3 regions of the Pseudoxanthomonas putridarboris genome follow, and region 1 is predicted to be linked to each of the others. Evidence: predicted binding sites of a transcription regulator. Region 1 holds the regulator's gene; each other region holds the start of a gene.

What was found. Region 1 encodes HrcA, which represses chaperone genes, less so after heat shock. Its sites were predicted from a motif close to TTNGCACTCNNNNNNNNNGAGTGCNAA; they were not measured.
Region 2: the regulator HrcA is predicted to act here: its motif matches at 1,926-1,952, upstream of groES (co-chaperone GroES).
Region 3: the regulator HrcA is predicted to act here: its motif matches at 1,370-1,396, upstream of rpoH (RNA polymerase sigma factor RpoH).

What each region holds. Positions count from the first base shown of each region.
Region 1 covers NZ_JBBWWT010000003.1:422,446-425,719, reverse strand. The annotation lists gene recN (DNA repair protein RecN) at 1-1,197, opposite strand, end outside; gene hrcA (heat-inducible transcriptional repressor HrcA) at 1,291-2,340, shown strand; gene grpE (nucleotide exchange factor GrpE) at 2,382-2,900, shown strand; gene dnaK (molecular chaperone DnaK) at 3,009-3,274, shown strand, end outside.
Region 2 covers NZ_JBBWWT010000006.1:192,745-196,018, forward strand. The annotation lists gene AAD027_RS14100 (protein-disulfide reductase DsbD family protein) at 1-1,471, opposite strand, end outside; gene cutA (divalent-cation tolerance protein CutA) at 1,476-1,796, opposite strand; gene groES (co-chaperone GroES) at 2,001-2,291, shown strand; gene groL (chaperonin GroEL) at 2,434-3,274, shown strand, end outside.
Region 3 covers NZ_JBBWWT010000001.1:426,877-430,150, forward strand. The annotation lists gene AAD027_RS01895 (hypothetical protein) at 1-350, opposite strand, end outside; gene rpoH (RNA polymerase sigma factor RpoH) at 481-1,359, opposite strand; gene AAD027_RS01905 (metal-dependent hydrolase) at 1,552-2,406, opposite strand; gene AAD027_RS01910 (dipeptidase) at 2,626-3,274, opposite strand, start outside.

The sequences.
Region 1 (3,274 bases):
CTGCGGTTCCAGCGCTACCTCGAAGCGGCCACCGCCCATGCCCAGCTCGGCGATCAGCGCCGTGGTGGTCTCCCCCAGGGCCTTGGCGGCGCGCTGGCGGCTTCGGGTCAGCGCGGCGGCGGCCGTGCGCCATTGCGCGCGCGCAGCGTCGATCCCGTCGTTGAGCTTGAGCAGGCGCTCGCCGGCGCCGCGCAACGATTCCAGTTCGGCCGCGATGCGGTCGTGCTGTTCCTGAAGCCCGTCCAGCGGCACCCGGTGCTTGCGGGCCAGGTCGTGGATGCGGGCAAGCCGGCGTTCCAGTTCGTCGAACTGGGCGGGTTCGGCGTCCAGGTCGTCGCGCACCTGGCCCAGCAGGGCCAGGGCTTCCTCGAGCTGGATGCCGGCGCCTTCCAGCAGCGTGTCCACATCGCGCAGGCGTGGTTCGTGTTCGACCTGGCGGGCCAGGTCGGCGCGGGTCTGTTGCAATTGGCGGGCCAGCGACGGGCCGTCGTCGTCGGCCAGCTGCGCCAGCGCGGTGTCGCAGGCCTGGATCAGGCTGGTGGCGTGCGCCTGCCGGCGGTGGCTGGCGACGAGGTTGTCCAGCGCGGCGGGGGCAAGGTCTTCGCGCTGCAGTTCGCCCAGTTGGTGTTCCAGGTAGTTGATGCGGTCGGACACGTCGCCCTGGCCGGACAGCTGCTCGCGCTCGCGCAGCAGCGCGCCCCAGTGCTGCGCGGCCGCCCGCACGGCGGCGAGCGGGGCGTGGTTGCGGGCGAAGGCATCCAGCAGGTCCAGTTGGCTGGCGCGGGCCAGCAGGGCCTGGTGCTCGTGCTGGCCGTGGATCTCGACCAGCCGCGCGGCCAGCTCGGACAACTGGGTCAGGGTCACGCTGCGGCCGTTGATCCACGCGCGCGAACCGCCGTCGGCGCGGATCACCCGGCGCAGCTGGCACTGGCCTTCGTCGTCCAGCTCGTTCTCGGTCAGCCAGGCTTGGGCGGGCGAGTCCGGGGCGGGGTGGAACTCCGCCGACAGCTCGGCGCGTTCGGCGCCGTGGCGCACCACGCCGCTGTCCGCGCGCAGGCCGGACAGGAAGCCCAGCGCGTCCACCAGCAGCGACTTGCCCGCGCCGGTTTCGCCGGAAATGACGGTCATGCCGTCGCCGAATTCCAGTTCGGCGGCGCGGACGACGGCGAAATCCTTGATGGCGAGGTGTCTGAGCATGGGGGCGGATTGTAATGCGTGCCGGCTCAGGTTCTGCGACACGGCGGGCCGGCCGCGCTTGCAAAGCCGCTGGCGCACCGTTATCTAACAGGGATGAATACCCCGTCGCCCAGCCTCGATCCGCGTGCCCGCCAACTGCTGCGCGCGCTGATCTCGCGCTATATCCGCGACGGCGAACCGGTCGGCTCGCAGACGCTGGCGCGCCACGCCGGCCTGGAAGTCAGCCCGGCCACCATCCGCAACATCCTGGCCGAGCTGGAGGAAGTGGGGCTGCTCAGTTCCCCGCACACCTCCGCCGGGCGCATCCCCACGGCGCAGGGCTACCGCGTGTTCGTGGACAGTCTGGTACAAGTGAAATCGCTGGGCGACAGCGAAGTGGCCCGGCTGCGCTCGGAACTGCCCAGCGGCGCCGGCACGCAGGCCCTGCTGGGCAACGCCTCGGAACTGCTGTCGGCGATGACCCATTTCGTCGGCGTGGTCAGCGTGCCCAAGCGCGAGCAGTTCGCGTTCCGCTACATCGACTTCGTGCCGCTGGACGGCAAGCGGGTGATGGCCATCCTGGTCTTCGCCGACAACGACGTGCAGAACCGGGTCATCGAGACGCGCCGGGGCTACGACCGTTCCGAACTGGAACGCATCGCCAACTACCTGAACACCCATTTCGCCGGCCGCCCGCTGGCGGAGATCCGCGCCAGCCTGCTGCGCGACCTGCGCAAGGCGCAGATCGAGATGGAGGGCCTGCTGGCCGAATCCATCGAGCTGGCCGAGCAGGCGCTGACCCCGCCGAACGACGACGTGGTGCTGGCCGGGCAGACCCGGCTGATGGGCGTGCACGAACTTTCCGACCTGGAGCGCCTGCGCGAGCTGTTCGAGGCCTTCGCCCGCAAGCGCGAGATCCTGCAACTGCTGGAACGCACGATCCGCGCCCCGGGCGTGCGGATCTTCATCGGCGAGGAGACCGGTCTGGCCCCGCACGATGGCGTTTCGGTGGTCACCGCGCCGTACATGGCGGGCGGGCAGGTGCTGGGCGTGCTGGGCGTGATCGGCCCCACCCGGATGGCCTACGACCGGGTGATCCCGGTGGTGCAGGCGGCCGCGGATGTGCTGGGCGCGGCCTTGAATCCGGAAACGCCGGCCCCATAGGTTGGGGCTGGGCGGCCGGACTTGCCGCCACGGAACCCGACATGAACCAACACGACCACGATTCCGACCTGGACCAGGGCAATGAGCCCCAGGATGCCGAAAACCCGCTGATCGCCGAACTGGAAACCCTCCGCAACGAGGTGGACCAGCTGCGCGCGGCCTCACTGCTGGAGCGCGCCGACCTGGACAACCAGCGCAAGCGCGTGGCCCGCGACATCGAGCAGGCCCGCAAGTTCGCCAACGAACGCCTGCTGGGCGACCTGCTGCCGGTCTTCGACAGCCTGGACGCCGGGCTGGCCGCCGCCGGCAGCGAACCCAGCCCGCTGCGCGACGGCCTGGAGCTGACCTTCAAGCAGTTGCTGAAGGTGGCCGGCGACAACGGCCTGACCGTGCTGGACCCGACCGGCGAGGCCTTCAACCCGGAACACCACCAGGCCATCAGCCAGACCGACGCCCCCGGCGCCGACCCGGGCAGCGTGGTGCAGGTGTTCCAGAAGGGCTACCTGCTCAACGGCCGCCTGCTGCGCCCGGCGCTGGTCGTGGTGGCCAGGCACGACTGAACGACCCTGCGGCGGCGCTTGAACGGCGCCATCGCACCCCTATATCGGGACCATCAACCCGGCCGATGGCCGGCCAACACCAGAATTTGCTAGGGAGCGAAATCCACCATGGGCAAGATCATCGGCATCGACCTGGGCACGACCAACTCGTGCGTGGCGATCATGGACGGCGGCAAGGCCCGCGTCATCGAGAACTCGGAAGGCGACCGCACCACGCCCTCCATCGTCGCCTACACCAAGGACGGCGAAGTGCTGGTGGGCGCCTCGGCCAAGCGCCAGGCGGTCACCAACCCCAAGAACACCTTCTACGCGGTGAAGCGCCTGATCGGCCGCAAGTTCACCGACGCCGAGGTGAAGAAGGACCTCGACCTGGT
Region 2 (3,274 bases), on a different contig from region 1:
CCGGTCCGCTCCGCCGGGTCAGTCCGTGGCCCGCGCCGGCCAGCCGGTAACCCACGGCGAACACGCCCGACAGGCTCAGGCCCACCGCGAACATCACATAGGCCAGCAGCCCGACCACCCAGGGCTGCTGCAACTGGAAGCCCCAGCCCAGCGCCTGCCCGGCGGCGCGCAGTCCGATCGCCAGCGCGCCCACGGCGACGAAGCTGGCCAGCACGCCGGCCGTGTACCAGAGCGCGCTCTGCCGGGCATGGCCGCCGCTGCGCCCGCTCTCGGCCAACGACAGCGCCTTCAGCGACAGCACCGGCAGCACGCAGGGCATCAGGTTCAGGATCAGGCCGCCCAGCAGCGCCAGCGCCAAGGCGGCCAGCAGCGTGGTCGGACCGCGCTGGGCGCGTTCCAGCACCTCTTCGGGCGGCCGCGTGCGTTCCACTTCGGCCGGTATCGCGGCGGCTTCCGCCGGCGCCGTTTCTTCGGCGGGGCGTGCATCCGCCGGTGCATCCGCGATGGTCGCGGTGGGCAACGGCTCGATCAGCTGCGCCGGAACCGTGGCCGGCGCATCGGCGGGCGTCGTGGTGCCGGCGGGAATCGAGAGCTTCACCCGCCGGGTCATCGGCGGATAGCAGATGCCGTCCTTCTGGCAGCCCTGGAACGTCACCCGCAGCGTCGCGTCCGCCGCGCGGCCATGTTCGCGCCGCAGCGGCACCGGCACTTCGGCCTGGTCGAAATACACGGTGACGTCGCCGAAGTGTTCGTCGCGGTGCGGCACGCCCCTGGGCCAGCGTGGCGCCTGCAACGCGATGCCGGGCGCGCCTTCCAGCGCCATCGAGGTGCGGTCGCGATACAGGTAGTAGCCGCGCGCCGGGGTGAAGCGCAGCAGCAACTGGTCGCCGTCGAAGGCGATGGCCTCGAAGGCGAAGGCCTGTTCGGCCGGCAGCGGCAGTTCGTCCACCGCGCCGCCCGGCCCCTGGCCCAGCAACCCGCCTCCGGCGAGCGCGGGCGTACCCAGCGGCACGAAGCCGGCTTCGGCGGCAGGCAGCGCGACGGTCAGCGTGCGCGTCTGCGGCGGGTAGCAGATGCCGGCGTCTGCGCAGCCCTGATACTTGATCTTCAGAGTGACGGAGGCGGCATCGGCCTCGGCGCGGCCGGGCAGGGTGGCCGCCAACTGGTCGCGGTAGGTTTCCACGTCGCCGAAGAATTCGTCCCGGTACGCCTTGCCCGGGGGCAGTTGCAGCGGCCGGGCGGCGAAACCGGCGTCGGCTTCCACGCCGGTGCGGTGGCGGTACAGGTAGTAGCCGTCGGCGATCTTCCAGTGGATCTCGATGCGGTCGCGGCTGGGCGCCGTGGCCGTGAGCGCGAAGGCTTCGTCCACCGGCAGCAGGTCGTCCTGGGTGATGGCGGCACGCGCCGCCGGCGGGAACGCGCCGAGAAACAGCGCACAGGACAACAGCAGGAGCAGCACGCGCAGCGGCATCGGGTCAGGGTTCCTCGTGAGTCTGTTCGGCCACCCAGCCGAGGTAGGCGGGCAGGCCGTCGGCTTCGACCGCCAGGATCTCGGGCAGTTCATACGGGTGCAGCTCGCCCAGCCGCGCGGTCAGCGCGTCCAGCCGGTCGGCCGTGGTCTTGATCAGCAACTGGACCTCGCCGGCCTGCTCCACCCGGCCCTGCCAGCGATAGGTCGAGACCACGCCGGGCAGGGCGCTGACACAGGCGGCCAGCCGTTCTTCCACCAGCGTCCGCGCCAGCCGCTGGGCGGTGGCGTCGTCGGGGCAGGTGGACAGGACCAGGCGGATGGACATGAGCGGGGGATTATCGCAGACCCGCGCCGGCCGGCCTGGGCGCGATTTGCGCGTCCGCCCCTTGAAACGCCGCCGGCCACCCCAACATCCGGTGCATCCCGGCCTGGCCGGGTTTTTGTGCCCGCGGCGTTGGCAGTCTCCCGGTGGGAGTGCTAACATCGCCGCCCCTTTCCCAGTGCAATCAATCACTTAACGAGGATTGAAATGAGCAATATCAAGCCGCTGTACGACCGCGTGGTCATCAAGCGTACCGAAGAAGAAAAAGTATCCGCCGGTGGCATCGTGATCCCCGACTCGGCCACCGAGAAGCCGATCAAGGGCGAAGTCATCGCCGTGGGCGAAGGCAAGGTGCTGGACAACGGCAACGTGCGCGCGCCGAAGGTGAAGGTGGGCGACCAGGTCCTGTTCGGCAAGTACAGCGGCACGGAAGTGAAGCTGGACGGCACCGATTACCTGGTGGTGAAGGAAGACGACATCTTCGCTGTTCTGGGCTGAGCCCGGAACAGCGGGATACGGGATGCGGGATTAGGGATTCGCAAAAGCGCATCGCGCTGAATCTTTCCGCTCGCTCCCGGTCCCGCCCTTCCGCTTCTGCGAATCCCCAATCCCCAATCACGAAATCCCGGAGTTCAGAAACATGGCTGCCAAAGATATCCGTTTCGGCGAAGACGCTCGTACGCGCATGGTGCGCGGCGTGAACATTCTCGCCAATGCCGTCAAGGCAACGCTCGGCCCGAAGGGCCGCAACGTCGTGCTCGAGAAGAGCTTCGGCGCCCCCACCATCACCAAGGACGGCGTGTCCGTCGCCAAGGAAATCGAACTGGCCGACAAGTTCGAGAACATGGGCGCGCAGATGGTGAAGGAAGTCGCTTCCAAGACCTCCGACAACGCCGGCGACGGCACCACCACCGCCACCGTGCTGGCGCAGGCGCTGATCCGCGAAGGTTCCAAGGCGGTCGCCGCCGGCATGAACCCGATGGACCTCAAGCGCGGCATCGACAAGGCGGTCATCGCCGCCGTGGCCGAGCTGAAGAAGATCAGCAAGCCCACCGCCGACGACAAGGCCATCGCCCAGGTCGGCACCATCTCGGCCAACTCCGACAGCAACATCGGCGACATCATCGCCGAGGCCATGAAGAAGGTCGGCAAGGAAGGCGTGATCACGGTCGAGGAAGGCTCGGGCCTGGAGAACGAGCTGGACGTGGTCGAGGGCATGCAGTTCGACCGCGGCTACCTGTCGCCGTACTTCATCAACAACCAGCAGAGCCAACAGGTCGAATTCGACGACCCGTTCATCCTGATCCACGACAAGAAGGTCTCCAACGTCCGCGAACTGTTGCCGGTGCTGGAAGGCGTCGCCAAGGCCGGCAAGCCGCTGCTGATCGTGGCCGAGGAAGTGGAAGGCGAAGCGCTGGCCACCCTGGTGGTCAACACCATCCGCGGCATCGTCAAGGTCGCCGCCGTCAAGGCGCCGGGCT
Region 3 (3,274 bases), on a different contig from region 1:
GCGCTGACGGTGATGAAGCGAGCGGTGACGCGCCCCTCGCCGCGACTGCCTTCGACATCGAACACCAGCACGTCCGGGCCGGGTTCTTCCAGGCTGGCGGGTTCGTCCAGTGCGATCTTGCGGATCGCGCCGATGTGCGCCGCCACCACCGGGTCCACCTGCATCGCGGCACGGGCCTGCGCGTCGTACTCCTCGCGATCGATGCCGAAGCGGATGCCGCCCGTGCTTGTCGATTTCGTGTTGCTGCTTTCGGTCGCGGATGCTTCATGGATCAGCTGCGGTCCGGCCAGACCGCATGCCAGCACGCAGATCAAACTAAACGTTATCGCTCTCTCCTTCCCCCAACGCATCGTCTACTCCTTCCGATAATCCAGGCCCGCTCCAGGCGGGTGCGCAGATGATCACACCTTTCATGCGATATGCGCACAAAAAAAGAGGCCCCGGTGCGGGGCCTCTTTCTATTGTGACTAAGCTGACAAACTATGCGGCGAACAACGCCTTCATCTTCTTCAGCGCGTTGGCTTCCACTTGGCGCACGCGCTCGGCGGAGATACCGTATTCGTCGGCCAGTTCCTGCAACGTGATCTTGCTTTCGCTGTCCAGCCAACGGCGCTTGATGATGTCGCGCGAGCGTTCGTCCAGACCGGCCAGGCCTTCGCGCAGCAGTTCCAGCTGGTTGTCCTGGTTGTCGGCGCGTTCGTAGGCCTGCGAGGGATCCTCGTCGTGCGCGACCAGATAGCTGGCCGGCGACGGCGGTGCGTGGTCCTCGTCCTCGTCGGCCGGCGCATCGAAGCCGATGTCGCGGCCGGACAGGCGCGCTTCCATTTCCAGCACTTCGCGTTCGGACACATTGAGGTCCTTGGCGATGGCGCTGACTTCGGCGGCATTCATCCAGCCCAGGCGGGTCTTGGACTTGCGCAGGTTGAAGAACAGCTTGCGCTGCGCCTTGGTCGTGGCGACCTTGACGATGCGCCAGTTCTTCAGGATGAACTCGTGCATCTCGGCACGGATCCAGTGCACGGCGAAGCTGACCAAGCGCACGCCCATGTCCGGGTCGAAGCGCTTGACCGCCTTCATCAGGCCGATGTTGCCTTCCTGGATCAGGTCGCCCAGCTGCAGGCCGTAGCCGCTGTAGCCGCGGGCCACGTGCACGACGAAACGCAGGTGCGAATGGACCAGCTCGCGCGCGGCATCCAGGTCTTCCTGTTCGCGGTAGCGGTTGGCCAGCTCGCGCTCGTCCTCGACCGTCAGCACCGGGATCTGGTGCACGGCGCTGATGTACGCGTCCAGCGAACCCAGTGCGCTGGGAATCGGCAGGTTGTGGGTAACCAGGGCGGTAGTGGGGGTGTTCTGGCTCATGGGGGTCATCTTAGCAGTCGGGGGGTTCGACTGCTAAGCACACTGGAAGTTCCCCATCATCCCGTTGCTGGAACGCTGCCGCCGGCCCCGGGCTTTATTTGCCGGATACATTCAATAAAATCAATAACATACATAACAACACCATGCTTTCCTGCCTGCTGGACACCATTACCCCTTGCAGGCGCCGCCCAGCTAGTCCGAAGCGTGCGGATGGCACCCGTGCATGGAGACGATCACGGGCGGTGTCGTCGTCGCCTGGCGGGCCAGAACCGCGGCTGCCAGGGCATCGCTTTTCATTCGGGAGGGGTGGAAGCCGGGTCGCAGGTAGTCGGTCAGGTGGCCCAGCGTGCGCCGGAACATCCGGTGCTCGGTTCCCAGGTGCGACATCAGTTGGGTCCAGGTTTTCTTCCTCCACAGGATCCGATCCTGCGCCAGCAAGGCCATGGCCAAGCCGCTCATCAGCGAATAGAACAGGCCCACGGTCAGTACGAATCCAAGCGCCCGGACCGCATAGCGGGGTGCCATGGCCTGCAGCAGGTCGAACGCCACGCGCCTGTGCTCGATTTCCTCGGCGAAGTGCCATTCCATCAAGCCCCGCATGCGCGGATCGGCGTCGGCCAGGATGCCCTGCGAGAGGAATTCATGCCCCAGGTAGGCATTGATGTGTTCGACGCAACTCACCAGGGAGACGCGCAGCCACAAGGGAGCGATCTTTTCCATGACACGGAAAACCAGCTTGTCCACGCGCTTCTCGAACACACGGAAACGGTAGCCCTGCGCATCGAGGTTGCTCCAGTAGCGCTTGTGGGCAACCCCGTGCTGCGCCTCCTGCCGGATGAACTCGACGCATCGCGCGCGCAGGTCCTCGCTTTCGATACGGGGCATGCATGCTTTCAGCGTGCGGATGTAGAAGCCCTCGTTCGCCGGCACCAGGATGGTGTAGGCGTTGAGCATCGAGGACACGACTTCGTTTCCGGGCAGCCAGTGCTTCGGGATATCCAGCGGAAGATCCCAGGCGAAGCGACGTGGCGTGATGGTTTCGGTCATGGCGGCCTCCTGCCGGCCGAAGCGGCGCACTGAAGCGGAATGCCCGCGGCGCGGGCCCGTGGACCAACGCCCCGGAACAAGACGATGACTCCCCGGAGCCGTGGCGGACGACCGGCTATCGGCTCCCGCGCATGCGGATCGCGGGTACCCCGGTGCCGGGCAGGCTCGACGTGTCGGTCGGGCGAATCCTCGCAGCCGTTGCGTCCGCCGTTCGCCGCCTCAGCTGGATTCCGCCTCGGACACGACGGCGGCTTCCTGGACGCGACGCAATACCCTGAGCAGATTGCCGCCCCATATGTTGCGAATGTCCTGCTCGCCGTAGCCCGCCTGCAACAGGCGCTCGGTGATGAGGGGCAGGGCCGAAACGTCCTCCAGGCCCACCACGCCGCCGCCGCCGTCCCAATCCGCGCCGATGCCGACATGCTCGGGACCGGCGACCTTCAGGATGTGCAGCAGGTGGGCCATGTAATCCTCGAGGCTCGCCCGCTTGACCGGGTAACGCGCTTCGATCGCGCGCCGCTCGGCGAGGTAGGCCGGGACACGATCCGCCGGCATCCGGCCTTCGGGGCCGTACTTCTTCGAGAGTGCCTCCATCGCCTGCACGCGCGCGGGAATCCTCGGCGTCGGAATCAGATAGGCGCCGAACGCATTGACGTGGATCACGCCGCCTTTCGCCGCGAGCCGCCGGATGCGCTCGTCGTCGATGTTGCGCGGATGGTCGTGGATCGCATCCGCGCTGGTATGCGAAAGCACGATCGGCGCGGTGGACAATTCGAGCAACTGGTCGAACACCGCATCGCTGGCATGCGACGCATCCAGCACGATGCCCATGCGGTTCGCCTCGGCGACCAGCCGCTTGCCCGCAGGG